Regions from separate parts of the Colwellia sp. MEBiC06753 genome, predicted to be linked through region 3. Evidence: predicted binding sites of a transcription regulator. Region 3 holds the regulator's gene; each other region holds the start of a gene.
What was found. The regulator sigma-54, encoded in region 3, starts transcription at its own class of promoters, with help from an activator protein. The targets are predictions, from matches to a motif close to GTTGGCACGNNNNTNGNNT.
Positions count from the first base shown of each region.

Region 1: the regulator sigma-54 is predicted to act here: its motif matches at 4,460-4,478, upstream of fliE (flagellar hook-basal body complex protein FliE).
Region 2: the regulator sigma-54 is predicted to act here: its motif matches at 1,531-1,549, upstream of flgA (flagellar basal body P-ring formation chaperone FlgA).
Region 4: the regulator sigma-54 is predicted to act here: its motif matches at 5,572-5,590, upstream of ACOB82_RS08820 (kinase).

Region 1 covers NZ_JBQMTM010000013.1:57,187-65,117, forward strand. The annotation lists gene fliI (flagellar protein export ATPase FliI) at 1-425, opposite strand, end outside; gene fliH (flagellar assembly protein FliH) at 446-1,237, opposite strand; gene fliG (flagellar motor switch protein FliG) at 1,272-2,318, opposite strand; gene fliF (flagellar basal-body MS-ring/collar protein FliF) at 2,311-4,008, opposite strand; gene fliE (flagellar hook-basal body complex protein FliE) at 4,084-4,407, opposite strand; gene ACOB82_RS11320 (sigma-54-dependent transcriptional regulator) at 4,609-5,949, opposite strand; gene ACOB82_RS11325 (sensor histidine kinase) at 5,939-7,114, opposite strand; gene ACOB82_RS11330 (hypothetical protein) at 7,383-7,670, shown strand; gene ACOB82_RS11335 (sigma-54 dependent transcriptional regulator) at 7,734-7,931, opposite strand, start outside.
Region 2 covers NZ_JBQMTM010000013.1:95,064-102,994, reverse strand. The annotation lists gene flgN (flagellar export chaperone FlgN) at 1-322, opposite strand, end outside; gene flgM (flagellar biosynthesis anti-sigma factor FlgM) at 331-648, opposite strand; gene flgA (flagellar basal body P-ring formation chaperone FlgA) at 723-1,415, opposite strand; gene ACOB82_RS11510 (chemotaxis protein) at 1,582-2,511, shown strand; gene ACOB82_RS11505 (CheR family methyltransferase) at 2,545-3,378, shown strand; gene flgB (flagellar basal body rod protein FlgB) at 3,442-3,837, shown strand; gene flgC (flagellar basal body rod protein FlgC) at 3,840-4,259, shown strand; gene ACOB82_RS11490 (flagellar hook assembly protein FlgD) at 4,274-4,963, shown strand; gene flgE (flagellar hook protein FlgE) at 4,992-6,368, shown strand; gene flgF (flagellar basal-body rod protein FlgF) at 6,554-7,297, shown strand; gene flgG (flagellar basal-body rod protein FlgG) at 7,317-7,931, shown strand, end outside.
Region 3 covers NZ_JBQMTM010000011.1:43,499-51,429, forward strand. The annotation lists gene lptA (lipopolysaccharide transport periplasmic protein LptA) at 1-405, shown strand, start outside; gene lptB (LPS export ABC transporter ATP-binding protein) at 406-1,137, shown strand; gene ACOB82_RS10045 (RNA polymerase factor sigma-54) at 1,226-2,731, shown strand; gene hpf (ribosome hibernation promoting factor) at 2,759-3,046, shown strand; gene ptsN (PTS IIA-like nitrogen regulatory protein PtsN) at 3,050-3,505, shown strand; gene rapZ (RNase adapter RapZ) at 3,509-4,363, shown strand; gene ACOB82_RS10065 (HPr family phosphocarrier protein) at 4,363-4,638, shown strand; gene mgtE (magnesium transporter) at 5,086-6,444, shown strand; gene pmbA (metalloprotease PmbA) at 6,518-7,861, opposite strand.
Region 4 covers NZ_JBQMTM010000009.1:24,303-32,233, reverse strand. The annotation lists gene argA (amino-acid N-acetyltransferase) at 1-44, shown strand, start outside; gene ACOB82_RS08840 (HAD family hydrolase) at 79-741, shown strand; gene ACOB82_RS08835 (sugar phosphorylase) at 778-2,532, opposite strand; gene ACOB82_RS08830 (glycosyl transferase) at 2,542-3,768, opposite strand; gene ACOB82_RS08825 (HAD-IIB family hydrolase) at 3,761-4,642, opposite strand; gene ACOB82_RS08820 (kinase) at 4,662-5,534, opposite strand; gene ACOB82_RS08815 (penicillin-binding protein 1A) at 5,749-7,931, opposite strand, start outside.

The sequences.
Region 1 (7,931 bases), on a different contig from region 3:
ATTGCGCGCCTTGCTAGCGGATTAAGAGGCGTAGCATCGTAACGATAGCTTTCGTCACGCTTAACTTTGCCTTTACCATCAAGAGGATTACCTACGCCATCAACAACGCGGCCTAATAAGTCCATTGATAAAGGAAGTTTTGCTTTGGTAGCAAGTGGCAACACCCGAGCTCCAGGGAGAACTCCACTTAAACTTTGCTCAGGCATTAAATAAGTTTTGTCATCACTAAAGCCAACTACTTCGGCAATGAGTTCACCGTGTGCGGTTTCAACAACACATTGACTGCCAACATGTGCTTTAACGCCAACCGCTTCCAACGTTAGGCCAACAACACGCACTAATCGGCCAGCCACCGCTTCTTTAAAAGGGGTAATAAATTGCTGACATTGTTGCAATCGCTCTGCTAAATGAGCACTTTCTATCATGTTGGAATTTTGACAACTGACTACTGATGTAATGCGTCTTGCAAAAATGATTCCAATACATGTTTTAGGCGAGATTTAATCGTTAAATCAATATTTGACGTGCTATTTTCTATTTGGCAGCTGCCTTGAGCAAATTGTGGTGCCGGTAATAACCGCCAGCCTTGCTCGGCAATATGTTGCTCACCAAATTGGCTTTCAACCAGTTTGATATCTTCTGGGTGCATAAAAATTTGGGTTTGCGCATCTTGGCTAGGAAGTGCCTTAATTCCGGCACTAATTGCTGATAATAAAATATCAGGATTAGTTTTAGCTTCCTGTAAAACCACGGCTTCGGTTAGCTGAGCGACCAAGGTTAATAACTGTTGCTCGATATTTTTTTCTATCACGGTCAAGGGCTGATGTAACTGGTCTATCAGTTGCTGCCACTGATTACTTAAAGTCTCAATAGTTTCCTTGCCTTCAGCAAGCCCTTGCGCATGACCTTGTTCACTTCCGCTTTTTTCACCCACCTCAAAGCCTTCAGCCTTGCCTTCTTCATAACCTTTGGCAAAGCCTTCTTCTTTACCTTCACTAAAGCCTTCTTCATACGCAGCCTGACGAATGGCTTCAATTTCCTCAGCGGTTAACGGCTGTGGCTCGGCCTCTGGTTCTTCTGGGGGCTCATAACGCCAATTTCTTGGCTTGCCTAAAGCGTTGGTATACGCTTGTTGTTCTTGAGTTTGTTCTTGTTCAACATTAGGTAATGACCAGACATCAGAGTCTTGCTCTGGCTGTTTAATAACGCGAGGTTCGCTGGTCGAATAATGTGTCATAAGGTTTATCTACTTCAATTAATGGAGAAAAGTACTATAGGAACTCTTCACCGCCGCCACCGCCGCCAAGCATAATTTCACCAGCGTCAGATAATCGACGTGCAACAGACAGAATTTCTTTTTGTGCCGCTTCCACTTCACTAATGCGAACTGGTCCCATGGCTTCAAGGTCATCAACCAGCATTTCAGCAGCACGTTTTGACATATTGCTAAGAATTTTTTCTTTCAAGTTCTCATCGGCACCTTTGATTGCTTTCATTAGTGCATCTTGCTGAACTTCTTTTAATATTGCCTGAATACCACGATCATCAACATCGGCTAAGTTTTCAAAGACAAACATTAGATCTTGAATTTGTTGACTCATTTCTTCATCGTGTTCACGAATTGAGTCCATCAACATACCTTCAATATTAGTATCTAGGTAGTTCATAATATCGGCAGCAGCTTTAAGACCACCCATTTTCGCTGCTTGTGCACCTGCTTGACCGGCAAATTGTTTTTCCATAATTTCATTTAGCTCCTGTAATGCCGCTGGCTGCACTTCTTCAAGGTTAGCAATACGCATCATTAGATCTAAGCGCACTTTCTCTGAAAACTGACTTAAGATTTCAGCCGATTGCTCTGGCTCTAAATAAGACATAACAATGGTTTGAATCTGCGGATGCTCGTTGCGAATAATATTGGCTACTTGCTTTGAGTCCATCCACTTCAATGAATCAAGACCTTTCGCGCCGCCACCCATAACGATTTGATCAATCAGGTTGCCGGCTTTATCTTCACCAAGCGCGGCGGTTAGCGCACGTCTAACAAACTCTTCACTTTGGAAACCTATGGTTGAGAAGTTTTGAATTTCATTAATAAACAGTTTATGAACTGCTGTGATCTTCTCTTGAGTAAAATCTTGCATACCTGCCATGATCATACCCACTTGTTGAACTTGCTTAGGCTCTAAGTGTTTTAGTATTTGTGCCGCATCTTCTTCAGATAAGCTCAGTAGTAAAATTGAAGCTTTTTCTGCGCCATCAAGCTTTTCAACATCAAAGCCACTTGGCACGGCTAAATTTGTATTGTCATCACTCATCTTCGTTCAACCAACTCTTGACTACTTGAGACGATAGCTCAGGTTCATTAGCAACTAAGGCACGAACCGCTTTAAGAATATCTTCATCACGATGTAAGTCAGGTAACTGTAGGCTGCCGTCTGGCGCAAAACCGACATTCCCCGCATCAAAATCTGATGTTAACATATCCAAGGTTTCGTCACCTAGATCAATATGACCATCAAGTGATTTGTCACCATAGTCTGACGGTGTTTGATCTGGGTAAATTAAGCGTTTAAGCATTGGACGAACAACCGCCAAGATTAAGACGATGATAACCAACGCCCCCATCACTAATTTAAGGCTTTGCATAAACCAAGGTTGTTCGTACATAGGGACTTCAGCATCTTCCCCTAAATCTACGCGAGAAAATGGTAAAGTCACCACTTCCAAAGTATCACCACGTTGCAAATCAAAGCCGATACTACCTTGTAATAAGCGACGAATATTAGCTAATTCTGCAACTGAACGCGGATTTTGTGTGGTTTCACCTTCCGCATTAGCTGAGGTTAGATAATCAAGCGCTACAGAGACACTAATTTTACGAATAACACCTGTTTGCTGCTTGGTATAGCTGATTGACTCATCCAGTTCATAATTTTTAGTTGATTCTGAATGTTTTTGCGACGGAAACACTTTTTGCGAGTTAGCTGAGCCGACAGCGTTTTCTGGGATATCTGCGGCCAATGGCGGTTGATTACTTAACGCACCTGGAATGCCACCTAATGTGCCGCCAATAGAGTTATTCTCGACTTTCATTTCACTGCGCAGTGCTGGTAAATCAGGGTTGTAACGACGCGCAGTTTCTTCAGTGTTGGTAAAGTCCATGGTGACATCAACTTGCGCGGTGTAATTACCTAAACCCACCACCGGAATTAAAATTGAGTCAATTTTCTCCATGTACTCTTGTTCGCGCTTTTGCTCAATTTCAAATTCTTTACGAGAACGAGACGAGACAGAATCTTGACTACCTGAATTGAGTAAACGGCCGTTTTGGTCAGTTACCGTGACGCGGTTTGGCGTCATGCCTTGTACAGCTGAGGCGACGATGTCGACAACAGAATCAACTTCTTCTTCTGAAAGTAAACGACCACGAGCTAAGGTTAATACAACCGTTGCTGATGGCGTTTTCTGTTTACGGGCAAAAACGTTATCTCGAGGAATGGCTAATAATACTTTGGCACGTTGCACAGACTGAAGCTGCTCTATGGTAAAGGCTAGTTGCTTTTCACGACTATGCTTTAAGCGCTCACTTTCAAGACGTTGGCTAACGCCAAAGCCCATATCTTGCATGATAATATTGGCGCCCTCTTCAGGCGCTTCAGTTAAACCTTCGCGAGCTAGCAGTAATTTAACATCTTGATATTCATCGGTGCGAACAGATAAGGTATTGTTTTCTTGAAGATATTCAACTTGGTTGGCATCTAGAAAGTCCATAGTTTTAATTAACTGCTGGGTATCTAATTTAGCTAGCATTCTAAATTCAGGCTGATTTGCCCAAATAATCACGAATACCGCAATGGCCAAACAAATGGCTAACGCCATAATTAAGGTTAATTGACGCAATACATCAACATTACCTAATGTTGCCGCAAAACCTGATTTTTGCTCTTCAACATTGTCGTTATCATTATCGCTAGCAATTAAATCGGTATTATCGCTTGCCATCATTGCTGTTGAACTGTTATCTGCCACGTTACTTCTCCACTAACCTGTTGCACTTATCACTGTTGATGTAAGGCAACGCTACACCGGCATGCTCATAATTTCTTTATAGGCTTCAACAAATTTGTTGCGCACCTGCACAGTCGCTTCAAAAGCAATACTCGACTTTTGTGCTGCTATCATAGTTTCAGCAAGTGTTACGCGATCATCACCTAATTCAAAGGCAGTGCGTTTAGCACCTGCATCTTGTTGTAACTCATTGACGGTATTAATGGCATTTTTGAACAAGGCGCCAAAATCTTCAGAAGATGAGTTTACTGGCTGCATCGGTAAAGAACGATTTCCCGTTGCTTCGGCTGACATAGCCTGCATTTGGGCAAGAAGTGAATTTGTTTGTATTTCCATGACGCCTATACCTCTGTCAAAAAACTGTTGTTCAGCTTATATAACCTAGTTAAAGCAAACTTAATGCCAAAGAAATAAACAGAAAACACCAAGGCACAATCTATTGATTTAAATATAAAAATAAAAAGAGATGTCACACCAAGCGATGGAAAAACTTGGTGTGACTGGTGGAATATTATTCAGTGAATAGGTGCTTTTCGTTTATGCGGGAATTTCTATACCTGTTTCACGCATTTTGGCAATTTTATAACGCAGTGTTCTAGGGCTGATCCCTAAACGCTCTGCCACCGCTTTTCGGCTACCATGACAAGCTTGCAAGGTATCAAGAATAATTTGATGTTCTTGCTGTTTTAATTCATTGCCAAGCTTTTCTTCTCGGTCATGATCGATATTGGCTGATACCTGAATTTGAGTATCGAAGTTTTCAATCAAGATATCGCCCGCATCAATTTGTTCATCGCTATGTAAAATTAATGCCCGTTGGATCACGTTATCAAGCTCACGAACATTACCTGGCCAACTATAAGCCAGCATTTTACTACGAGCACTAGAAGTAAATTGCGGCATCGCTTGGCCATTGCGCTGGCTATGAATTTTCACTAAGTGTTTAGCAAGCGGCATTATATCATCACGACGTTCAACCAAAGGTAACCAGTTCAGCGGAAAGACATTTAATCGGTAATATAAATCTTCTCTGAAAATACCTTCACGTACCGCTTCTTTTAAATCACGGTTACTGGTAGCAATGACGCGCACATCAAGCTCAATGGTTTTACGACCACCTAAGCGTTCAACTTCACGCTCTTGTAATACCCGCAAAATTTTTGCTTGCAGGCTTAAATCCATCTCGGTGATTTCATCAAGTAATATGGTGCCGCCTTGTGCTTGCTCAAACTTTCCTGGACACGCTGAAATTGCGCCAGTAAATGCGCCTTTTTCATAACCGAATAAAGTCGCTTCCAGCATGTTCTCTGGAATAGCCGCGCAGTTAATTGCAACAAACGGTTGCTCGGCGCGTGACGAGTGATTATGCACATATTGTGCAAGCACTTCTTTACCTGAACCACTAGGGCCTAACACCATTACAGAGGCTTCGGTTGTCGCCACTTTTTTGGCAAGTTTTAATAATTCAATACTGCTGGCATCAGCAACAACCGGCTCACTTTTATTAGTCGCATCAATTGGTACGTACTGACTCACCATATTTAACAGTACTTCGGGTGCAAATGGCTTCGCCATATAGTTGCTGGCACCGTCTTTCATTGCCGTCACCGCATCATCTATGGTGCCGTAAGCAGTCATTAATAACACCGGCATGGCAGCATTTTGTGATTTAATACTTTTAAGTAGTGATAATCCCGACATGCCGCCCATTTGAACATCACTTACGACTAAATCAACCGCTTGATTTTTCAAAAGCAATAGTGCCTGTTCGCCAGAGTCTGCTTCAATACACTGATAGCCGGCAAGTTGTAAGGTGTCGATTAGCGCTTCACGTAAACCTGCGTCATCTTCAACAACGAGAATTTTGCTATTGGCCATGAGCGACCTCCTGAAAATGTTTAGTTATATCCACTGGTTTATTGGCACTATTAACCCCACCAGCCAGTAGCGGCAATTTAATACAGAAGTTGGCACCTTCATTTGGACCACTAATTAATTGCACATCGCCCTGATGAGCAGTAGCAACCGATTTCACAACCGCCAAGCCTAAACCTGTGCCGTGAGAGCGTAAGGTAAAGAAAGGTTCGAATATTTTCTTTGCTAGGTTTGGATCTATGCCTTGGCCGTTGTCTTTGACACTGATGTAGACATATTGGTCGTGACTTTCGACCGTAATGGTAATTTCGGCATTACGCTTAATCACTTCTAAGCTGTTATGAATAAGGTTTTGAATTGCGCCGCATAACGCACTTTCATTACCTAAGACCTGGCAGTGGCTATTAGTCAGTTTCAAATTAACCTGACTATCTGAATTAGTAATTAATGCTTCCATTGCTGCCACCGACTTTTTCACTAAGTCGTTAACATAAAGCGTATCAACCACTTGATTATTACCACTTTTAGCAAATAACAGCATATCATTTACCTGCTGCTCTAAGTCTGTTAAGCGAGACATCAACTTTTGCTGAAAGCTGGCTTTAGCATTTTCAGCTAAGTTGGGATTCGATAAATTCGCGCCATAAAGCATGGCTGCAGATAACGGTGTTCTAATTTGATGAGCAAGTTTGGAAACCATACGACCTAATGAAGACAGGCGTTGCAATTGGCCAAGCTTGTCTTGAAGTAAACGTGTTTCGGTTAAATCCGTGATCATAATTAACTGACCCGGTTGATTACCTAATGTGGTGATTTCCAGCTTTACCCGACGACCATCTTTAAGTGAAACTTCATGCCAATCATCGGCACGAGGCTTAAAAGAACGTCGAATAACATCAAACCAAGGTTGGCCTAAAATTGGCTCATCTAACAACTGGCTGGCAAATTTATTAATTTTTACCACTATGCCATTGCCATCAAGCATGACTAAACCAGTAGGCATCACTTCCACTAAATGGGATAACTGGCTGCTTTGTTGGCGCAATAATGCCAATTCACCGACATAAGCTTCTTTTTGAAGGTTATCGTCGTGGTGATCAAATGAAAAACTGCCTTGATTAAACAGCTGTTCTAACTCATTGGATTGTGCGTTAAAAGCTAAAGTCATAATGCCGTACTCGTTTACTTCGTTGTTTAGACATAAGCATTATGCGTGCCATAGAGTTTTTTCATTACATTTCAATAAGTAACATTACAAAAACAAGCTTCGCCAATTATTTGTCGCCGGTAAATTCACAGCACTAAAGCATTGCCAGTTAAAAATAAAAAACAGGTTCTTAATATTATTTTTCTTTTAAATTCATAGCTTTAACCATTCTGGTGCGAATTATGCCTATCTGGAGATAGCAAATACGTTACACAGATGAGGACAACCTATGTTGCTTTTAAATGGAACGGCACAATGCCAAACAACAAATAAGTGGTTAAAAGCCGGAAATAGACATGAGTTTTATATGTTTAGCACAAACAAAGACTTATATAGCCAGCTGGACAATATTGAAGATTACCTGACTAAGCGCGGATTGGATCATATTGAAATTAAGGCTGCAGAAGAAATTCAAGATAGCCAATCTATAGAAAATGAAATGTTGTTATATGCATTTCAAGAAGCGGCTCAACAGGGAATTTCTGGCACAATTGTTAGAGCACCAGTGGCTGCGTGATATTGTTACGCTAGCATAATCTGAAATACTTTTGACGGTAAATAAGTCATTTACCGTCAAAACTTAATCTTTATTCAGATTATATTTCTTCATTTTTTCAACCAGCGTGGTACGTCTCATACCGAGTAACTCAGCGGCTCTTGCCACGACTCCGTCATGACGCTCAATCGCTTGGTTAATCAAAGAAATTTCGAGATCAGCTAGATATTCTTTTAAGTTAATACCTTCATCCGGCAATATGTCCGGATTTGATGCTTCAAG
Region 2 (7,931 bases), on a different contig from region 3:
CAACAGCTAATTGAGAATGATTAATAATTTGCCCGTTGACTAAGTTCAGTTCTTGGCACTTTGCTAGTGCTGCTTGTACTTCGGCTAGAGGCTGTTCAATTAGCCCTTGCTTTTTATCTTGAATAAATTGCTGATTATTGCCTATAGTGTTATCAAATTTTTCTATGGCTAGTAGTAGCGCTTCTTTTTGATTTGTTAATTCTATCAAGGCTGCAGGGCTGTGTTGTTGTAACACTTCCTTTTCTTGAATTAACAGTGCTTCTAAGGCGTGCAACTGCTCAAGTTGCTTGGCCAAAAGTTGCTGTGAAGTGCTAGGAGTCATGCCTTACCTTATATTAAATCAAATTCAAATTTAGCTATACTTTCAGCTAATTTTTCCGGATCCACCTTGTAAGCGCCCGATTGAATCGCTTTTTTAAGCTGTTCAATTTTCTTTTGGTTCACTTCTGGCGCATCACCATTTTTCTTCTGTAATTCGTTCAGTTGTTTAGCTTGCGGTGTAAGCGACACTGAATCTTGACTCACTTTTGTTGAGTGAGCTGCTGAAGCTGCCGCTTGTGACGATTTATTTTTCACGTCACTATTTTGTTGCTGTAAACTTCTTGTAACTTGACCGTTATTATTCAAGTTATTGATATTAATAGCCATTTTAAATACCTGCTTTAAGATCTTTAATCATTCTATATTATTATCGGCCATTTTATTAATTTCTTTACACTTTTTTATAAAATAATTGTGACTTTATTTAGGTCAGTAACTAGTCCAGTGACTAGCTTTCCAGAACGATTATTTTTAACTTTAACTTCATCACCTAAATGACCATCAGAAATTGATGTGCCTTCGGTTTTAATCTCTATTAGTGAAGAACTTGCTACTAAAGTTACACTATCGCCTTTGCAAACGGTACAAATTTGGTTGGGAGATATTGCACGGCCGCGATAAATATTGCGCTTAGCCTTTGCACCGATAGCATCATCTTGCTTTTTGAGCACTTCGCCTCGTAACTGTGATTCATTTTGATATTCAATAGCGACATTGTCTTGGGTTAATACACTGCCTTTATCGATAGCTTGCTTGGCAACAAGTACAGGTACTTCTATTGAGACTTTGACGGGCACGTAAATAAACCAAGGGTTTGATCCGTCACAAGATATTTTTACATTTACGTTTCTACTATTGTGATTTTCAGGTATATTTGCCGAAAGTTGACTATCGCATGGTTCAATCACTATTCTTGGATCTAGTTGATTAGCGGTAACTGATACTTTTTTGTTGTCTTGATCTGGAATGCCATCACGCACAGTTTTTTCTGCAAAGTGTTCAAGGTAGTCACGGTCAAAGTTAGTGGCAAAAGCAGCAACTGAATATTGACAACATAGGGCGATAAAAGTTAAAAAAATATTGGTTTTGCTCATATTTTTGCCCTTAATAGGTTATTGAAAATTAAATACTAGTCTATGCTTAACAAATGCAAGGCGCGAAAATTTGAGATGTCAAAATTCAGACACATAAGTTAGCGTTATATACAGTAAACAAGAATTGTGCCTTCTTTATCAAAGGTATTAAATAAAAGGGGTAATTATGGCGGGTATTTTAGACTCGGTTAACCAGCGCACACAGTTGGTAGGTCAAAACCGGCTAGAACTATTGCTTTTTAAATTAATTGGTCCACAAAGATTTGGTATCAATGTATTTAAGGTGCGGGAAGTTTTGCAGTGTCCCCGTTTAACATCGCTTCCTAATCAAGATCCCTTTATTAAAGGTGTGGCCCATATTCGTGGCCAAACAATTTCTGTGATTGATTTAAGTAAAGCCACTGGCGGTCCTGAAATTCCCCTTGATGAAAATTGTTTTATTATTATCGCAGAGTACAATCGCAGTGTGCAGGGCTTTTTAGTTGCTGGCGTAGAGCGAATCACGACATTGAGTTGGCAAGACATTATGCCGCCACCAGAAGGTGCTGGTAAATCAAGCTATTTAACCGCGGTAACTGAAATTGATAATCAAATGGTGTCAATTTTAGATGTTGAAAAAATCTTAAATGAAATTAGCCCAGTATCTACAGAATTGAGTGAAGAGGTAGCCGATGCTTCAGTTGGTGAGGCAATTGGTGAACGAGTTATTATGATTGCTGACGACTCAACGGTCGCAAGAAATCAGGTTCGTCGAGCCTTAGAGCCATTGGGGCTAAAAATGGTTTTGGCAAAAAATGGTCAAGATGCGTTAACTCAGCTAAATGAAATGGCTGAGAGTTGCGAGCGCTCAATTGAAGAAAAAGTGGCATTGCTGATCTCAGATATTGAAATGCCAGAAATGGATGGCTATACGTTAACGGCAGAAATTAAAAGTAATGAAAAACTGCGCTCTATGCCTGTGATCTTACATACGTCGTTAAGCGGTGTCTTTAATAATGCAATGGTAGAAAAGGTTGGGGCTGAAGACTTTATTCCTAAATTCCATCCTGATGAACTGGCTACTGCGGTGAAAAAGTGGTTAAAAATAACTCACTAGATCACATTTAATTAATTTGTGTAGGAAACTGTAGTGTCAGCTAGACAACTGGACGATAAAAGTTATCACGATTTTAGAACTTTTCTAGAGCAGCAGTGTGGCATAGTCCTTGGTGAAAATAAGCAATATTTAGTAAAAAGCCGTTTAGCGCCGTTAATGGCAAAGTTTGACGTCGAGTCATTGGCGGCTTTAGTTAAAAGAACGCTAAGCCCCACTGAACGACAGCTTAGAGCAGCCGTGATCGATGCCATGACGACTAATGAAACGTTATGGTTTCGTGACGATTACCCTTTTAAATTATTAAAAAGCCAATTGCTACCACAGTTTGCTGGTCAGCGAGCGCCATTGAAAATATGGTCTGCTGCTAGCTCGTCTGGTCAAGAACCATACTCTATTGCCATGTCGGTACTTGAATATCAACAATCTAAACCTGGTTCGTTTCCAGGTGGTGTTCAAATTGTCGGCACTGATATTTCTACAACCATGCTTGAGCATTGTAAATATGCGCATTACGATAGTTTAGCACTGGCCAGAGGATTGTCTGCAGAGCGCAAAAGTCAGTTCTTTGAGCCGGGCAATAACGGCATGTTAAAGGTTAAAGATCAGGTGAAGAAGTTAGTGAGCTTTAGGCCACTTAATTTATTAAATAGTTACAGTTTGATGGGGCGTTTCGATATAGTTTTTTGTCGCAACGTGCTTATTTACTTTTCACCTGAAATTAAAGCGCAAATATTGTCGCAAATTCACGGTGTGCTTAACAAAGATGGATATTTATTTTTAGGTGCATCAGAGTCCCTTTCTGGCTTAAATCAAAAATTTGATATGATTAGATGCAACCCTGGCATCGTCTACAAGAAACAATCATAATTTTGACACTCCTCTTGGCATAAATATTGAATAGCTATTTCCAATAGTATTGGAGGTAGCGTTATGGCTATAAATTTTGACAAAGCATTTGGCATTCATCCCGATGGGATGGTTCTGCGTGCCAAACGTGCAGAAATAATCGCAAGTAATATTGCAAATGCCGATACCCCTGGTTACAAGGCCAAGGGCATGGACTTCCAAAAAGCACTTGCCAATGCGGCAAAAAATCAACAAATGGGTATGTCTCGTACCAATGAAAAGCACTTTGATGTTCGAATGGAGCTCAATAGCGGTGAAGGATATCGTGTGCCAGATCAACCAGATACCGGTGATGGCAACACGGTTGATGTACAAGTGGAACGAAACTTGTATCTAGAAAACTCATTACAGTATCAAGCGAGTGTTCAGTTTCTGAACTCGAAGGTACAAGGCTTGAAAAAAGCCCTTGGAGGTCAATAGTCATGAGTCTTTTTAATGTCTTTAATATTAGTGGTAAAGGAATGGCCGCACAGGCTGTTCGATTAAATACCACCGCAAGTAACATTGCTAATGCTGACAGTGTAAGTAGTAGTGTAGATGAAACTTATCGAGCACGGCATCCGGTTTTTGCCGCAGAGATGCAAAAAGCTGCCGCCGGTCAAGAAGGCTCTGTTGGTGTAAAGGTATTGGGTATTGTTGAAAGTGATAAACCACTTAACGTTGAATATTCACCCGATCATCCAATGGCTGACAAAGACGGCTATATATATAAACCCAATGTTAATGTCATTGAAGAGATGACCAATATGATTTCCGCATCACGTTCATACCAAACCAATATTCAGCTCGCTGAATCGGCAAAGAACATGGTGAATAAAACCTTAACTTTAGGCCAACGTTAATTTAAGTGAGATAAATGATGGATTCTGTAAGTGGAAGCAGCAGCCTAGACGGTTTACGTTGGCAAAAAGAAGCGGTAGACGTTGCTAAAGATGATGATGGCATGTTAACGCAAGAAGATTTTTTTGCGCTAATGACACAAGAGTTAGCGCATCAAGATCCAACTAAGCCGGTAGAGAATAATGAAATGATTTCTCAAATGACTGCATTCTCAACAACTGATGGTGTCGCACAGCTTAATACTGCTTTTGCCGAGTTTGCTGCCACCATGTCATCAAGCCAAGCGTTGCAAGCTTCGTCTTTAGTAGGTCGCAGTGTCTTGGTAGAAGAGAACGTTTTTGGCATGAGTACCGGTGAAGAGCCAAAAGGCAAAATAGTTACCGATTTACCTGCCAGTAACGTCAATATCTATGTTGAAAACACTGCAGGTGAAATTATTCAAACAGTGCCAGTTGGTAATTTACCCGCCGGTGAATCTGTTTTTACTTGGGATGGCATGACATCAACCGGCGAACTAGCGCCAGAAGGTGCTTATCGCTTTAGAGTGGCAGGTTTAGTAGATGGTCAAGCGTCAGAACTTCAAGCAATGACGTATCGCAAAGTAGATAGTGTCACGTTAGCCGGTGCTAGCGGGCAAATCGTATTAAACCTTAATGGTGGCTCTTCAATGAATCTTTCAGATGTCGTTGAAGTGACTCAAGGTTAATTCAGTAAGATTTTAATGAGGTGAAATTATGTCTTTTAACATATCACTAAGTGGTTTAAATGCCGCACAAAAAGACTTAGACGTAACGTCTAATAATATTGCAAACGTCAATACCACTGGCTTTAAAGAATCTAGAGCTGAATTTGTCGATGTATATGCTGCATCATTACTTGCTGGTGGTAAAACCAAAGTCGGTGATGGTGTATTAACCGCTGATGTTGCCCAACAGTTTGCCCAAGGTAGTATTAAATTTACCAATAACGCGCTGGATTTAGCGATTACTGGTAATGGCTTTTTCGCCACTATTCCTGAGCTCGACAGTTTAGAGCGCTCGTATACCCGAGCGGGTGAATTTAAGCTAAATGCTGATAACTTTGTTGTTAACTCAAATGGCGACCATTTATTAGGCTTCCCAGTTAATGATGATGGTTCTTCAGCTTCTGTTGCTTTAAGTACGACTCAACCTATTCGTATTCCAACAGCATCTGGCGCGCCGCAACAAACAGGCAAAGTAGATATTCGTATGAACTTACCTGCGGGCAATGCAGTTATCGACCCGTTAACACCGTTTGATGAAACCGACCCGCTATCGTATGACCATTCAACTTCGGTAACGATTTTTGACTCGTTAGGTGATAGTCATATTATGACTTACTACTACCGTAAAGCGGCAGCAAATGAGTGGGATATGTATGCTTCAGTTGATGGGCAGCGAGTAGATTTCCAACCAACAGCAACTGCGGGTAATGGTATTGGTTCTTATGCTCCACCAGCCGCGGCACCGACATTGCCTGCCACAGGTCCACTTGTACCAGGTAACTTATCTGCGATTCGCTTGGCGTTTTCAAGTGGTGGTGACTTTATTGGTCAATACCCAGGTACGGTAGAGAGTGTTGCATTAGGGGCGGGCATTTTGACTAACGGTTCAGATCCTACGCAAACAATTGAAGTTGATTTTAACTTAGATACCACAGGACCTAACCCTAATGAACCAACGCAATTTGCTTCTGGTTTTGAAGTGACTGCGCTTGAGCAAGATGGTCTAGCAGTAGGACGCTTAACGGGCCTTGATATTGACGCTGACGGTCTAGTTCGAGCAACCTACAGTAATGGTACATCTGAGCCATTATCACGAATTGCGTTAGTTAACTTTGCGAATAACCAAGGCCTAACTCAGGTTGGTGGTACAGCGTGGAAAGAAAGTTTAGTGTCGGGTGAAGCGTTAGCTGGTGAAGCCGGTTCTGGTACTTTTGGTACGATTAATTCGTCAGCGCTTGAGCAATCAAACGTTAACTTAACTTCAGAGTTAATTGACTTGATTTCAGCGCAGCGTAATTTCCAAGCAAACTCACGTTCACTGGAAGTTGATAATCAGCTAAACCAAACTATCCTACAAATTCGATAGTTAGTTTAAATTAACTATCGAACAAATACTTTATCTAGCGAGTGTTTCTTAGATTTGAAAATAAGCCCTGCTTTAAACCGTAGGGCTTTTTTTATTCCTCATTCATCGTTATTTTCTATCTTGGCACCTAATTTGCATTTTCCTTTATATCAGTTGATATCAGAATTTTATTACTGGATTTCATAATGGATAAGATGCTTTATATCGCGATGAGCGGTGCCAAACAAAACATGCATGCCTTAGCCGTGACTGCCAATAACTTAGCAAATGCCAAAACTACTGGCTTTAAAGCTGACTTGGCTCAGGCAAGATCAATGCAGGCTTTTGGTGATGGTCTGCCTACACGTGTTTTTGCTATGACCGAACGTTCAAGCCAAAGTTTTGACAGTGGTTCTATGTTAACTACTGGCAGAGATCTTGATGTCGCTATTCAAGGTGATGGTTGGATTGCCGTACAAACGGCTGATGGCACTGAAGCTTATACCCGTGAAGGCAGTATGAAAATAACTGATGAAGGCACGCTAGAAACCGCAAACGGTGAGTTAGTGATGGGTGAAGCAGGACCCGTTTTTCTGCCGTTACCTGTAAGTAATATTACCATTTCGCCTGACGGTACCATTATGGTTCAGCCAGAAGGCGCGCCAGCAAATGCCCAGGAAGAAGTGGCCAGAATTAAAATGGTTAACCCTGATGTGCGCTTGATTGAAAAAGGTAGTGACGGCTTATTCCGTAGAAAAGACGGTACGGTTGAACAAGCGGATATTACTGTTGAGCTGCGTAGTGGCACACTCGAAGGCAGTAATGTTAATCCAGTGAGTGAAATGTCAGACATGATTGCACTGCAACGCCAGTTTGAAATGCAATTGAAACTTATGAAAACAGCAGAAGAAATTGATTCAGCAAGTTCTTCATTATTGCGTGCTTTCTAATTAATTAACGAGGTGAATTATGAACCCAGCATTATGGATTAGTAAAACCGGCTTAGATGCGCAAACGAAGGAAATTGCTGTAATCTCAAATAACTTAGCTAACGCTAGTACGGTCGGCTTTAAGAAAAGCCGCGCAGTATTTGAAGATTTGCTATATCAAACCATTAACCAACCAGGTGGTCGAAGTGCTCAAGATACCGAAATGCCATCAGGTTTAATGTTAGGCGCTGGTGCCAAAGTAGTATCGACCCAAAAAATTCATACCCAAGGTGACATGGTTACTACTGATAACTCATTGGACTTAATGATTCAAGGTGAAGGTTTCTTTGAAATATTAATGCCAGATGGTACGTCAGCCTATACTCGCAATGGTCAATTTACCATGGATGAAGAGGGTAACATTGTAACCCCAGGTGCTGGCTATTTAATGCAGCCACAAATCACTATTCCAGAAGATGCATTAGAAATTAATGTTTCGCAAGATGGTGAAGTATCAGTACGTTTGCAAGGACAGGCGGAAAATGCCGTAGTTGGACAAATCAATACCGTTAACTTTATTAACCCAACAGGTTTAGAGCCAATTGGTCAAAACTTATATACCGAAACTGCGGTAAGTGGTGTACCTACAGAAGGT
Region 3 (7,931 bases):
GTTATTAAATCTAAACGACAAGCGGGCGACTTAAAAAACCGGATTGCCAGTTATTTGGATGATGTAAATATTACTCAAGGAACATTGTCTATTCAGGCTGATTTAGTACAGGTTTATAGCCAAGAACAACGTGGTAATGAAACCTATTTAGCCAAAGGTAAGCCAGCGGTATTTGAACAACAACTTGAAGATGGCAGCAAAATTCGCCTGCAAGCAGATGAAATTAAATACGAGCCGTCAACCTATACTATAACTATCACTGGCAACGCTTTATTGCGTCAAGCTGGCAGTGAAGTGAGCGGTGATAAAATTGTCTACAATACCTTAACTGAACAATTGGAAGCAGAAGGCGGTGAACAATCTGTGACCACCATATTAAAACCTAAAGCAAAAGGTAATAATTAAATGGCAGAGGGTACATTATCTGCCAAAGGGTTGGCAAAGGCCTATAAAGGTCGACAGGTTGTTAAAAATGTCAGCTTACAAGTGGGGGAAGGGCAAATTGTTGGTCTTCTTGGGCCAAATGGTGCTGGTAAAACAACGTCGTTTTATATGATTGTTGGTTTAGTGCCGAATGATGGCGGCCAAATCATGTTAAATGATGAAGATTTAACTTTATTGCCGATGCATGAAAGAGCGCGGCGAGGCATTGGCTATTTACCACAAGAAGCGTCTATTTTTCGTAAATTAACCGTATACGAAAATATTATGGCGATTTTGCAAACTCGAAAAGATCTCTCTGCACTTGAGCGGGAAGAAAAAGTAGAGCTGCTTATTGAAGAATTTAATATTGGCCATATTAGAGATAATACTGGCATGAGTTTATCAGGTGGTGAACGCCGACGTGTCGAAATTGCTCGGGCATTAGCGGCAGACCCGCGTTTTATTTTGCTAGATGAGCCGTTTGCTGGTGTTGATCCGATTTCGGTTGGCGATATAAAAAAGATTATTATTCATCTGAAACAGCGCGGAATTGGCGTATTAATCACTGATCATAATGTCCGTGAAACCCTCGATGTTTGTGAACATGCTTATATCGTCAGTCACGGTGAATTAATTGCTGAAGGTAATTCAGATCAAATTCTTGCAAATCAGCAAGTAAGAGATGTATACCTAGGCGAGCAATTCAAGCTATAGTAAGCAATATAACATTAATAAATTAACACCAATTTAAAGCTAAATTGGTTTAAAGCTAAATTAGAACAATAGGACTTGTAAATACTCGATGCGCCCATCACTTCAACTTAAGATTGGTCAACAACTTACCATGACGCCTCAGCTTCAGCAGGCGATTAAGTTATTACAATTATCGACGCTTGATTTACAACAAGAAATTCAGGAAGCGCTTGAAAGCAATCCATTGTTAGAAGTGGATGAGTCTAGCAATAACCAAGACGATAATAATACCAGCATTGAAGAAGCGTCATATTCAGCCAGCGCTCAGTCCGAGCAAAACTATAGTGATGGTAGTGAAGATGCTGCGCCAAGCGCCGATGAAGTTAGCACCACCGATGCGATGGAAAAAAATGATATTCCAGAAGAGTTAAGTGTTGATTCTACGTGGGATGACTCATTTAGTGCAGGGGTTTCTAGTTCTGGTATTGGCACATCTGGCAGCGATGACTATGTTTATCAAGGCGAAACAACAGAGTCGATTCAAGATCATTTACGCTGGCAAATGGAATTAACCCCGTTTACAGAAACTGATGAAGCCATTGCCATGGCGATAATTGATGCTGTTGATGATGCCGGTTATTTGACCGTATCAGCAGAAGATATTTTAGAAAGTATTGGCATTGACGATGTTGAATTAGATGAAGTCGAAGCCGTACTTAAACGGGTAAATATGTTTGACCCAGTAGGTGTGGCTGCGCGTTCAGTACCTGAATGTTTACTGATTCAATTGAATCAATTTGACAAAGAAACGCCTTATTTAGCGGAAAGTAAATTAATCATTTCTGAGCACATTGATTTATTGGGTAATCGTGACTATCGTCAAATAATGAGGAAGACGAAATTAAAAGAAGACCAATTACGTGAAGTCATTCGTTTAATTCAGTCGTTAAATCCTCGCCCTGGTGATGCCGTCATTAAAAGCGATGATCAGTATGTTATCCCTGATGTATCCGTAGAAAAGAAAAATGGTCGTTGGGTGGTTGAACTAAACCCAAGTACTGCGCCAAAACTGTCGATTAATCAACAGTATGCGGCCATGACCAAAACAATGAAGTCATCAGATGATAACCAATTTATTCGTGCTAACCTGCAAGAAGCGAAATGGTTTATAAAAAGTTTAGAGAGTCGCAACGAAACGCTATTAAAAGTGTCTAACTGTATTGTTCAACGCCAGCAAGGTTTTTTTGAATATGGCCCTGAGGCTATGCGACCTATGGTGTTGAATGATATTGCGGAAGCGGTTGATATGCATGAATCAACGATCTCGCGGGTAACGACGCAAAAATTCATGCACACACCAAGAGGTATTTTTGAATTGAAATACTTCTTCTCAAGTCACGTAAGTACTGAAAACGGGGGGGAATGTTCATCAACAGCTATCAGAGCATTAATAAAGAAACTTGTTTCAGCAGAAGTACCTTCGAAGCCATTAAGTGATAGCAAAATGGCAGAGTTGCTGGCCGAACAAGGCATTAATGTGGCGAGACGGACTATAGCTAAATACCGAGAGTCTTTATCTATTCCACCGTCAAATCAAAGAAAAAGTTTACTATAAGTAATCAAGCAATGAGGAAAAGAGCTTATGCAAATTAATTTATCAGGCCACCATGTGGAAGTGACAGATTCATTACGCGATTTCGTTAACACCAAGTTTGCAAAGCTAGAGCGGCACTTTGATCACATCAATAATGTGTATGTCGTTCTTACAGTAGAAAAATTAAAGCAAAAAGCAGAAGCGACGGTTCACCTGAATGGTTCTGAAGTGCATGCCTCAGCAGAAAACCAAGATATGTACGCATCAATAGATTCACTGATTGATAAGTTAGATCGTCAAATTCTTAAATACAAAGGTAAGATAACCCAGCATTAACTTATGAAGCTGCAAGATATACTCACCGAGGACTGCACATCCTGTGCAGTCCAAATTCAAAGTAAAAAGAAAATCCTCGAACAAATTTGTGCAGTAGCGACGCATCGCATTCCTGAACACTCTACTTTTGAGCTTTTAGAAAGTTTAATGGAACGTGAAAAAATGGGTAGCACGGGTATTGGGAATGGCATTGCCATACCTCATGGACGTTTAACGGGGACTCATCATGTGGTTGCTGTATTAATGACCTCAGAGCAGCCAGTAGATTTTGATGCAATAGATAACCGCGCAGTTGATATTTTTATTGCGTTGTTTGTACCTGAAGATTGCTGCCAAGAGCACTTATCAACCCTGCAAAGTATTGCCAAGCTGTTTAGTGATAAACAATTAACCAAACAAATTCGACGTTGCCGAGACAATCATGAGCTTTACCAAATCATAAGTGATGCTCAAGAGTAAGCCATGAAGTTAATTATTGTAAGTGGCCGCTCAGGGTCAGGAAAGTCAGTGGCACTAAGAGTGCTGGAAGATTTAGGCTACTATTGCGTAGATAACATCCCGGTTAATTTATTGCCGGCACTAACTCACACGGTTATTAATGACTACGATACCGTAGCTGTAAGTTTAGATGTGCGTAACCTTCCTGCTGATCCTAATGATGTAAAAGAAATTATTGATTATTTGCCATCAGCGGTTGAACTAACGGTACTCTACCTTGATGCAAATGATAATGATCTGATTAGACGTTTTAGCGAAACCCGCCGTTTGCATCCACTTATTCGACAAAATATCGCCCTCGATCAGGCAATATCGTTAGAAAAGAAATTACTAGAGCCAGTATCGACCCGCGCTGATTTATATATCAATACCAGCCAGTTATCGCCACACCAGTTATCAGATCTTGTGCGTGAACGTATTTTAGGTAAGAAAACAGGCTCTATGGTGTTGGTGTTTGAATCCTTTGGTTTTAAACATGGTATTCCAGCAGACGCCGATTATGTCTTTGATGCGAGGTTTTTACCTAACCCATTTTGGGATAAAGAGTTAAAAACCCAAACCGGCCTTGATGCCCCCGTTCGAGACTTTCTTGCCAGCCAGCCAATTGTCACTAAATTTGTTTGGCAAATTAATAGTTTTCTAATGACTTGGTTGCCACACTTAGAACGTAATAACCGTAGTTATGTCACCATAGCTATTGGTTGTACTGGCGGTAAACATCGTTCGGTTTATATTGCAGAACTACTTGCCAGTAACTTTAGAAAAGAGCGTGACGATGTCCAATCTCGCCATAGAGATATCGATATTAAGAGTACCTAATGCCTGTATTAGAAAAAGAAGTAGAAATCATCAATAAGCTTGGCTTACATGCCAGAGCGGCAACGAAGTTAGCGCAGCTAAGCCAGCAATTTAATTCTAGTATTACCGTGAGTCTTGGTGACAACGCGGCAGATGCTAATAGCATTATGGCATTAATGTTATTGGCGGGCGGCCAAGGGAAAACAGTGAAGGTAATTGCTGATGGCGATGATGCCGAACATGCCTTGACTAGCATTTGCCAACTGATTAGTCAGCGTTTTGATGAAGCTGAATAATTACTATTAAATCCTACGCTTAGCTAAAAAGTAGCTGAAAAACATCCCTCAATCATATACACTTAATAAGAGCGTGTTGAACTTTGCTGTATGATTTTGCAGTAATCAACTGAGTTTATATACAAGGCTGAGCTTATATAATGTGGTTATTCCACATAAATAAGCGAAAACGCAGTAGATAAGCTCAATTGACACTGTCTATCGATTCGTTTTAATGGCTTTTACTCGTTGTTACACCGCATTTATTTGGAATAACCAAACTTCACTTGGTGTGCCTAGATTAAAAGCCATTAAATTCGAACAAAATTTATATCGCAAAGTTCAACACGCTCTAATCACTGTCGTCATTTTTACATAAAACATAGATAAACTGTCGGCAGTGACTTCTCATTTAATCGTCACTATTTAATCAGTGTCAGTACGAATTTTTGCCGTGCAGGGTGATTTATGCCGGATATTTCAGAACAAGATTTAATTCAACAACGACTGCAAGAAGTTAATGAAGCTCTTGGCAGTGGTATGTTCGTGTATGTTCGGAATTTATTGCAAACCTTGCCCGCCTACGATCTCGCATTAATTTTAGAATCATCTACCGCTAAAAGCCGACCATTAATTTGGCAGCTCATTGATCACGATTTACAAGGTGACGTGCTTGAAGAGTTAAATGAGGAAGTACGTAAGGGCATATTAAAAAGTATGCGCCCTGAAAAGCTGGCTGCGGTTGCAGAAGGCATGGATATTGATGATATTGCCGAAGTACTTCGAACATTGCCTGATGCGGTGTATCAAGAAGTGCTTAATAGCATGGATATTCAAGATCGAGCCCGTGTAGAAACCGCACTTTCTTTCGAGGAAGATACCGCCGGCGGTATTATGAACACCGACACCATTACTATTCGCCCTGATGTTTCAGTCGATGTGGTATTAAGGTATTTGCGGCTAAAAGGCGACTTGCCTGAAGCAACCGATAGCTTTTATGTAGTCGATCGCTTTAATCGCTTTATTGGTGCGGTTTCGTTGTCACGTATTGTCACCTCTAAGCCAGAAACTGTAGTTAATACCCTGATAGATCAGGATATTGAGGCAGTACCACCAGAAATGCCAGAAAATGATGTTGCAGCGCTATTTGAACGCTACGATTGGATTTCTGCCCCTGTTGTTGATAAAGAAGGCCGGTTGCTCGGCCGTATTACCATTGATGACGTCATTGATATTATTCGTGAAGATGCAGAACACTCGTTAATGAGTATGGCTGGTTTAGATGATGAGGCTGATACGTTCGCTCCTGTGCTGAAAAGTACTCGTCAGCGCTCAATCTGGCTTGGTGTTAACTTAGTTACCGCTTTACTTGCTGTTGCTGTTACCAGCATGTTTGAAGACTTGTTTAGTCAATTGGCAATCTTAGCTGTATTAAATTCATTAGTGCCTAGCATGGGCGGGGTCGCCGGTAATCAAACTTTAACCCTAGTTATTCGTGGTATTGCGCTAGGGCACGTTGGTGACAGTAATGCCCGTTCGTTATTGTATAAAGAGTTAGCGGTTGGCTTTCTAAATGGTTTAATTTGGGCGGTGCTAATTGCCAGTGTTGTTGCTATTTGGAAGCAAGATTTAATGTTAGGCGGGGTAATTGCCTTTGCTATGCTAATGAACCTAACCGCTGCTGGTTTGGCAGGGGTTTTAATCCCATTATTATTAAAGCGGATGAATATAGATCCAGCGTTGGCAGGTAGTGTTATTTTAACAACGATAACTGATGTCGTTGGTATTTTTGCCTTCCTTGGCACAGCGATGTTATTGCTAACATAGCACTTCTATTCTTACTCTTTTAAGTCACTGAGTGACAATAAGCGAGGCATTAAAGAGTGAGATAAATTGCTGACTAGTTACCAGCAATCTGCATTTGTTCAATTAACAACGAACCAGTACGAATGCTGCCACGCATATCGGTATCACTGCCGACTGCGACAATGTTTTTGAACATATCTTGTAATTTGCCAGCAATGGTAATTTCAGCCACCGGATAAGCAATTTTACCATTTTCTACCCAAAAGCCCGCAGCGCCACGTGAATAATCACCTGTAACCACGTTAACCCCTTGCCCCATTAATTCTGTGACCAATAAACCAGTACCGAGTTTGGCAAGCATGGCATCAAAATCGCCACCATTGGCGGTGATTAACCAGTTATGAATACCACCGGCATGACCGGTTGTTGCCATGCCAAGTTTACGTGCAGAATAGCTAGTGAGTAGATAGGTTGCTAATGCGCCGTCTTTAATAATTTCACGGTCAATGGTGGCAACACCTTCACTATCAAATGCGCCACTTGCTAATGCTTTTTTGATATGTGGGCGCTCATTTATAGTTAAGTGCTCAGGAAAAACTTGCTGGCCTAAGGCATCAAGTAAAAATGATGATTTACGATATAAGTTGCCGCCACTAATTGCGGCAATAAAGTGACCAAAAATGGTATTAGCGATATCCGCTCTAAATAATACTGGCACTTTTTGAGTGCTGAGCTTTTGTGCATGTAATCGAGAGATAACTTCTTGCGCGGCATTTTGACCAATAGTTTTGGCTGATGTCAGTAAGTCAAAATCGCGATTAACTGTATAGGCATAATCTCGCTGCATATCGTCACCATCGGTGGCGATACTAACGCAGCTTAAACTATGACGTGTGCTAGGGTAACCCACCAATTGGCCATGGGTATTACCATATACTTTAAAGCCTTCAAAGCTAGCGAATGTTGCACCATCAGAGTTGGTAATTCGGCTATCAGCATCAAAGGCCGCTTGCTCACATTCAGTAGCTAGGGCAATGGCTTGCTCAGTTGAAATAGCTTTAGGATGATATAAATCTAAATCTTCGGGGGTCATCGCCAAGCGATCTTTATCTGCTAAGCCAGCACAGCTATCAACAGAAGTGTATTTGGCGATATCAATAGCAGCTTTAACCGCGTTTTTTAATGCTTCCTCAGATAAATCGGCGGTCGAGGCACTGCCTTTACGACCATCTTTGTAGACAGTAATTCCTAAGGCACCGTCATTGGTAAATTCAACATTTTCAACTTCACTCATGCGGGTATTTACGCTTAGGCCTTGCTGGCGGCTCATGGCAACTTCTGCGCTGTCGGCTCCAAGCTCTTTTGCTAACGATAAGGTGTTAGCTACGCGATTTTTAACATGTTCAAGTTGATTGTTGATGCTGTCTACTTCTTTCATTTGATCGATCCGATTATTCGGCGCATTTGAATACGACGTTGTTGTGTGTTTCCCTGCAGGTTTTTTGTAT
Region 4 (7,931 bases), on a different contig from region 3:
ATAACTTCCAACGTAAATCATTGGTATTAGTTAAACCAATTTAGCGAGCAGGATAAGCCAAAAGGAAATAAGGTGAATGTGAATATAGTAGCAGCATTGATTGATTGTGATGGCACCATAGTTGATTCTGAAACTCACCATTGGCGTGCGTGGCAAGCAATACTTGAACCTTGGAATATTGAGATCAGTTTTCAGCAATTTGCGGATAACTGGGTGGGTAAGCCAGAATCTGCACTCGCTGAACATATACTCACCAATTACACGCTTAATATTAGTCATGCCGAATTGGTGCAAAGCAAAAGTGAATATTTCGCTCAGTTATGTTTAACCGAACCTATGCCCTTACTGTTTGGTATTGTTGATACCTTGGAAGTATTTAAACAGCAAGGCATTAAAATGGCAGTAGTTTCTGGTGGCAAACGCGCCAATGTATTCGACGCCATTGAAGGCAATCATTTGCAGGGGTATTTTGATGCCATTATTACTGGTGACGATGTTAGCCGTAATAAACCTGACCCCGAAGGTTACTTAAAAGCCTGTCAGCTTTTGGGTGTGCAACCTGAGCAAGTAATTGCTTTAGAAGACTCTAAAAATGGTATTGCTGCTGCCAAAGCTGCAGGCTTATATTGCTATGCCATTCATCATGATTTTATTGCTAAAGAGCTACTCAATGCAGCAGATGAAATTCATACAAAACATGACGATATATTATCGGCAATTCAACTACGCGCTAACTGGTAGCACGTAGTTGAAGAATAGAATTACTGAGCCATATGATTACTGAACCGTATAATTACTGATCCATACGGTTTGGTATGGCTGTAAAAATATCGGTAAAGTTAAATCAGCAATTTCTTCACCTGAAATTAAATCTAACCAACGCTCAGTAAGCACTAAATTAAGTTCACTGATGGGTAACTCCATAACCTCATCGGTAACGTTTGTGATACAGAAAATGCTTTGTTTGCGATCTTGGCTTTGGCGCCAAAACCCAAATAAATTTAATCCTAAATGCAGAGTAAATTGAGTAGCATTGGGGTGAAGTGCTTTTTGCTTGATGCGAAGGTCAATCAGCGCCATCATTTTATTCAGCACTTTAGCATGTTGATTATCGCTATCTTCGAGTTGCTCAACTAATGATTGATAATCCCAGCGATGACGATTAATTGCACGGTTATGATGGGTATTTTTCAGCTTTTCATAGTCATTGCGTGTACCGAGCAAGCTATGAATATAAATGCCAGGAATACCTTCTAAGCCGAGCATAATGGTGTGGGCACAAATAAAGCGTTGCATGCCATATTTATCAGGGCCATGTACCGTTCCTTGAAGTGCGTCAAACAAAGCGATATTCATTTCATAAGCTTTTTGTTCACCCGTTTCACTGGTGCGCCATGAAATTGCGCCACCAAACTGCTTCATGGTGTTAATCAGCGTGCCAATTTCTTGATCTGTCATTAAACCTTCTACAGGTCTTAAGCCTATGCCGTCATGCGAAGCAATAAAATTAAAGTAAGTGGTGCCATTTTGTGCTGGCGGCATGCTCATTAACCAGCGCTTAAGGTATAAACAATTACCTGTGATCAGGGTGTTAATTAGCAGCGGTGGCAGAGAAAAGTTGTAGATACAGTGGGCTTCGTTAGCGTTACCAAAATAAGTGAGGTTTTGAGTGTTGGGAATGTTAGTTTCAGTAATGATCACTGCGTCATTCTGAGCGTGTTCAATTAACGTTCGTAACAAACGCACTACTTCATGAGTTTGTGGTAAATTAATGCTTGGGCTGCCGATGATTTTCCACAAAAAAGCGACGGCATCTAAGCGAAAAATCCTGACGCCATTGTCTAAGTATTGGCGAATAATTTTAACAAACTGGCTGAGGACTTCAGGGTTTCGAAAGTCGAAATCTACTTGGTCATGACTAAAAGTGCACCAAACATGTTGCTCACCTGTAGCGGTTTCCGTTGGTCGCAATAATGGCGAGGTTCTTGGCCTAACAACTTGTGACAAATCATCTTCTGGCTCAGCGGTGAAAAAATAATCGTGTCCTTGACCTTCTCCGTTAATAAAATTTTCAAACCACATACTGCGGCTAGAGCAATGGTTGATCACGAGATCTGCCATTAGTCGCTTTTTGCCAGCAATTGCTTGAATGTCTTGCCAATCACCTAAACCTTCATTCACTGATGAATAGTCAATGACCGAAAAGCCGTCGTCCGAGCTATAGGGGAAGAACGGTAGAATATGTACACTATTGATATGATTTTTCAGATAAGTTTCAACAAAGTGCTGCAAAGTCACTAGTGGCTTTTCGCCTGCTTGCATCAGACTGTCACCATAAGTGATCATGATAATATCGCGCTCTGACCAATGGTTACTGTATGGTTCAGGTGGTGTGCAATTATCATCAATGCGCATTTCGTTGATCAATCGCAGCGCTAATTCTTTTGTCGAGATGCTAAGGTCAACATCCTGATAAATCATGGTCAGTTGTTGTTCTACTTTTAGCGTTAATGCATCAAATTGCTCGGTCATGATTGTTGGCTATCCTTTTGAAAATTCTTCATTATCCAATTCAACAGCTTCTTTAAGTTCTTCTAAAATATGAGGTTCTGCGCTAATTACTCGGCTCCAAGTTGGAATAAACGGTGTTTCCATCGGGTTGTCTAAAAACGTTTGTCCAGCAATCATGATGTTCATGGCAAACATTTCTACGGCTTTTTCTTCAATATGAATGTCTAGATTAAGGCCATTCATTAATGCGTCATGACGATAGGTTTCAACATAATCGAGCGCAATACGAAAATAAGTCGCCTTAATTGATCGGAAAGTTTCGGTAGTAAAGGTTTTACCTTGTGTTGCCAATTTTCTAAAAAACGCTTTGGTAATATCCACCGACATTTTGGATAGGCCAGCTTCGGTATTGTCTAACGATAAGTCTTGATGCTTGTGATCATAAACCTGAGCAATATCTACTTGGCAAATACGATTGGTGGCATAGTTACGATGCATTTCACTTAATACGCCAATTTCTAAGCCCCAGTCACTTGGAATGCGTAAATCGTTTAATACATCGCGGCGGAATGAGAATTCGCCAGCTAATGGATAACGAAAAGAGTCCATGTAGTCGAGATATTCATTCGGACCAACCACGCGTTTTAATGCACGAATAAGTGGGGTAACAAGCAAGCGGGAAACACGACCATTAATTTTGCCGTCGGCAACGCGTGCATAAAAGCCTTTACTAAATTCATATTGAAATTGTGGGTGAGCAACAGGGTATAGCAGGCGAGCTAATAAGTCTTTTTCGTAAGTTAAAATATCACAGTCATGTAGGGCGATTGATTCAGCCTTATTTGATGCTAGGATATACCCCATGCAGTACCAAACATTTCGACCTTTGCCCATCTCGGTTGGTGCTAGGCCAAGTTTTTGAAGTTTAGCGTCTATTGCTTTGAGTCTTGTGCCATCATTCCATAACACACGATGGTGTTGAGGCAATTTACCAAAAAATTCGAGGGCATAGCGATATTGCGCTTCATCAGCGCGATCTAACCCTATGACGACTTCAGTTAAATAGGGCACTTCGGCAATTTTGTCGATAATTTTTGCCAGCGCTGGGCCTTCTAGTTCTGAGAATAACGATGGTAATAACAAACCTAACGGGCGCTTTTTATTGAAGGCAACCAATTCATTTTCTAAGTCTTGATAAGTTCGCTGGCCTAAATTGTGTAAAGTGGTAACGCTGCCATTTTGATAAAAATCAGCCATATGAGAACTCTCCTAATGTGTGATGAGTTGATGATGGAATACCATGATTGGGGGCTAGCCCTAGAATGAAAGTTAATGCTTCAGCCCAGCCAACGGGGCCAAAGCCTTGTGTTTGATAGATAAAATTAACAACTTCTTGATTAATTTGAGGGAATGCGTGCGTAGGGGATTTTATTTGTACGGCAATATCAGCTGCCTCCAGCATCGCAATATCATTACCACTGTCACCTAAGGCGATAGTGGTGACATTTGGTTGTTTAAATTGATGCTGATATTCACCCGCTAACCAGTTCATTGCTTGACCTTTATCACATGCATCGCAAATATGAATAAAGCGGCCGCCTTCCAGCACGTTTGCACCTAACGACTTTGCTTGATTGATAAAAGCACCTTTTTGTGAATGATTACCTTGCCAAAGTACAGGTTCGCCAAACTGTCGCTGATTGGCGAGCTTCGCTGCTGGCAAAGAAAGCCCTGTGATGTTAGCTATCGCTTGATCTGTCATATCACTAAAACAGGTAAAGTCTTTGCTAAAATCAGCTTTAAGTTGCTGGACTAAATCAATATAAACAGCACGTGGTTGGCTGAAAACTTTAAGCCAATAATCTTGGCGCTCAATTGTGTCTTGAGGTTGTGTTGCTATCGAGGATTTTGGTAGATAAACCGCGGCCCCATTTTCAACAATAAAAGGACTAATAATATCCAATTGTTGATAAAGTTTGGTGACTTCTTGCTCAGTTTTACTGGTATTAGCAATAATTGGAATGTTAAGAAATTTCAGTGCAGCTAATGTCGGAAGCGCTGCTTTAACACTGTAGTCATAGTGGTCAAGTAAAGTACCATCAAGGTCGGTAAAGACTAGGGGAAATTGCATGACATTTCTCCATTTTATATTAAAGTCGGCCAACAGCAGATTGCACTTTACGCTGCTGATCTAAGTAAAATACTAGATCGCAATCTTTCTCTAGCGTTGCTAAAGCATGTTCAGTTAAGCGCTGAAAATAAGCGATAAACTCGGTAACTTGCGCTTCAGTCATTATCTGGTTACTTGCACTTAAATCCGAATTTTCGGCAAGCCGTTGTTCTTGTTGCCAGCGCCATTGATGAACACAGGAAAAGCTTGGTGCTTTGAGCATAAGCCATTTATCGATAATCGAATATAATGGCTGGTAGGCACAGGCAAGTTGCTGATTAACATATTGACGCCACTTCCCCCCTGTATCTTGCAATTTTTCTAATTCATTAATTGGCTTATCAAGTGCCTTAATATTTTGCGGCTTGACGCCCCAGCACCAGCCTTCCATAAGTACAACATCTACTTTTGCTGGTGAGCTTTGCCATTGGCAGCTTGGCACAGGGTTATCTTGCGCTTTATCGAAACTCGGAATGGCTACAGTTTGATTTTGTTCTAAACAGGCTAATGTGTAGCCAAGAAGTTCAGTATTGTGGGTACCGGGAACTCCGCGGGTAGCCAGTAAAGGGTGAATGGTTTCAGCTAACTCAGCACGTTTTTCTCTAGAATAATAAAAGTCATCCAGTGATAAGTTGACCACTGATAAGCCATGTTCTTCGTTAAGCTGGTGACAGAGAAACGCTGCAAGTGTTGACTTACCTGAGCCTTGGCAGCCATTAATACCAATAAAAACAGGTGTGGTTTTGTTGGTGGTGAGTTTTGTGATTTGTGAAACTACAGGCACAAACCATTGACGAGCAGTGCTAGCAAAGGACGAAGGTAATTTCGTTTCGATAATAAACTGACTAAGCATCCACTACCTCAATTGAATTATTGATGAAGAAGTAGACAAACAAGGTTTATGCCAAAAGCTAGATGAATTAAAATTAAATAAATTAAAACAGTTACTTAACTTTAATTTGAAAAATAAACTAAGATGATGAACTTTAAATTTTGCATCATATTGGTGCAGCACTATTTCAGTGCTGCACTGTTATTTAAAGTAAGTCATTCAAGTGAGCCGAATTTTAAAAAATCTCGATATTGCTCTCACTTTCACCATCTAAAATAACACTACTTTCATCATTTTTAATGTATTCAGTTGGTGCTGTGCCAACTTTAAAATATTCAAAGATACTGCTTTTGTCAGTTTTAGAGGTTAGTTTGCCTGTGGCTTTATCAATGCGCACAGAGACTATGCCCTCAGGTGGAATAAATGGTTCAACAGGCAAGTTATCAAGCGCCGTTTTCATAAAACTGATCCAAGCAGGTTGGGCAGATTTAGCACCGAATTCTTTGCCTGTGATCTGATTTTTACCAAGGTTGCTGTTGTAAACAGTTTGGCCTAGGTTTCGAGTATGATCGTCAAAGCCTATCCAAGAAGTGGCGACTATTTTGCGGCTATAGCCTGAGAACCAAGCATCTTTGGCTTCATTGGTTGTGCCAGTTTTTCCTGCGATATCTCTACGTTTTAAGGTTCTTCCTCTAAAGCCTGTGCCTTGCCAACCTGGCGTGACTGACCAATCTGCTCCCCAGATAACACTATTAAGAGCTTCGGTAATTAAAAAGGCATTTTGTTTACTGATCGCACGCTGGGCAGTTTGAATTGCAGGCTGATTTAAATCACTATCTTCATTGTTAATTGCATTCAACGTTTCAGTGTTTTCAATATTGAATTCAGCGTCAGTATCATTAACAAAGTCAGTAATTTCATTTGCAGGTTCTGTTGTTATTAGTTCAGAGCACGGTAAATCGCATGCTAGTTTGGGATTGGCTTGGTATAAGACTTTGCCAAAAGAGTCCTCTATACGATCGATAAAATATGGCTCTACTAAATAGCCGCCATTTGCAAATGTGGCAAAGCCTGTCACTAGTTCTAAAGGCGTTAGTGACGCTGAGCCTAGTGCTATAGATTCATTTTCTGGCAAGTCGTTTGGCGCAAAGCCAAATGCTGTTAGGTGGTCAATAATATTGCCAAGCCCCACTGCGCGTAGCAAACGCACGGCAATCACATTTTTTGATTGTGCTAATGCTAATCTAACTCGAATAGGACCATCATAAGTTGGCGGTGAATTTTTTGGTCGCCAGACAATACCGGTGCTTTGATCCCATTGGTTAATTGGCGCATCGTTAACTAAGGTCGCTAAGGTATGGTCGTGTTCTAATGCTGCAGAATAGACAAAAGGTTTGATATTAGAGCCTACTTGCCTTTTGGCTTGAGTCACTCGATTAAACTGACTTTGTTTAAAACTAAAACCGCCAACAACCGCTTGAAGTGCGCCGTTACCTGGAGACATAGCAACTAATGCGCTACTCGCTTGTGGTAGCTGACTTAAATGATATTCATTAGCTTGCTTTATCACATAAATCACATCACCAATATGAAGTATGTCAGCTGCTGTTTGTGGAGCCGCCCCTTGTTTTTCATCACTGATAAATTCTCTAGCCCAAGACATGCCGTGCCATGGAATGTCAACAGATTCACCGTTGGCTAATACCGCTATTGCACTTTGCTCTAATACACCAATAACAACAGCTGGTTGCAACTGCTGGTAGTTCTGAACATCTGCCAATGCTTGTTGAACTTCAACTTCTGTTAAAGGTTTTACATCTTGAGTTAAAGCGATATTTTCATTAATGCCCTTGCTATCTATAGTTGGGCGTAATTGCTTGATTGGGCCGCGATAACCATGACGGCGATCATATGCCATTAAATTTTCAACTACAGATTGTTGTGCGGCTTTTTGCAGTTCAGAGCTAACGGTTAAATAAACTTTGTAGCCACCCGTATAAGCTTCCTCCGCACCATAGCGGCTAATCATCGCTTGATGTGCCATTTCGGCTATATAGGGGGCATTTAGCTCAATTTCCGCTCCATGTTTTTTACCTGTAATTGGTGCGTTCAATGCTTCTTGGTATTCGCTTTCGTTGATGTAATCACTTACTAACATACGTTGTAGCACAACGGCACGTCGTGCTTTTGCTCGCTCTGGAGAGCGAATAGGGTTTAGTGTAGATGGCGCTTTAGGTAAGCCAGCTAACACGGCAATTTGAGGGAGTGTAAGTTCTTTTACATCCTTTCCGTAATAAACTTGAGCGGCGGCACCAAAACCAAAAGCTCTATGCCCAAGCTCAATTTTATTCATGTAAAGTTCAAGAATTTCGTCTTTAGATAATAAGCTTTCAATGTGAAATGATAGGAATACTTCAC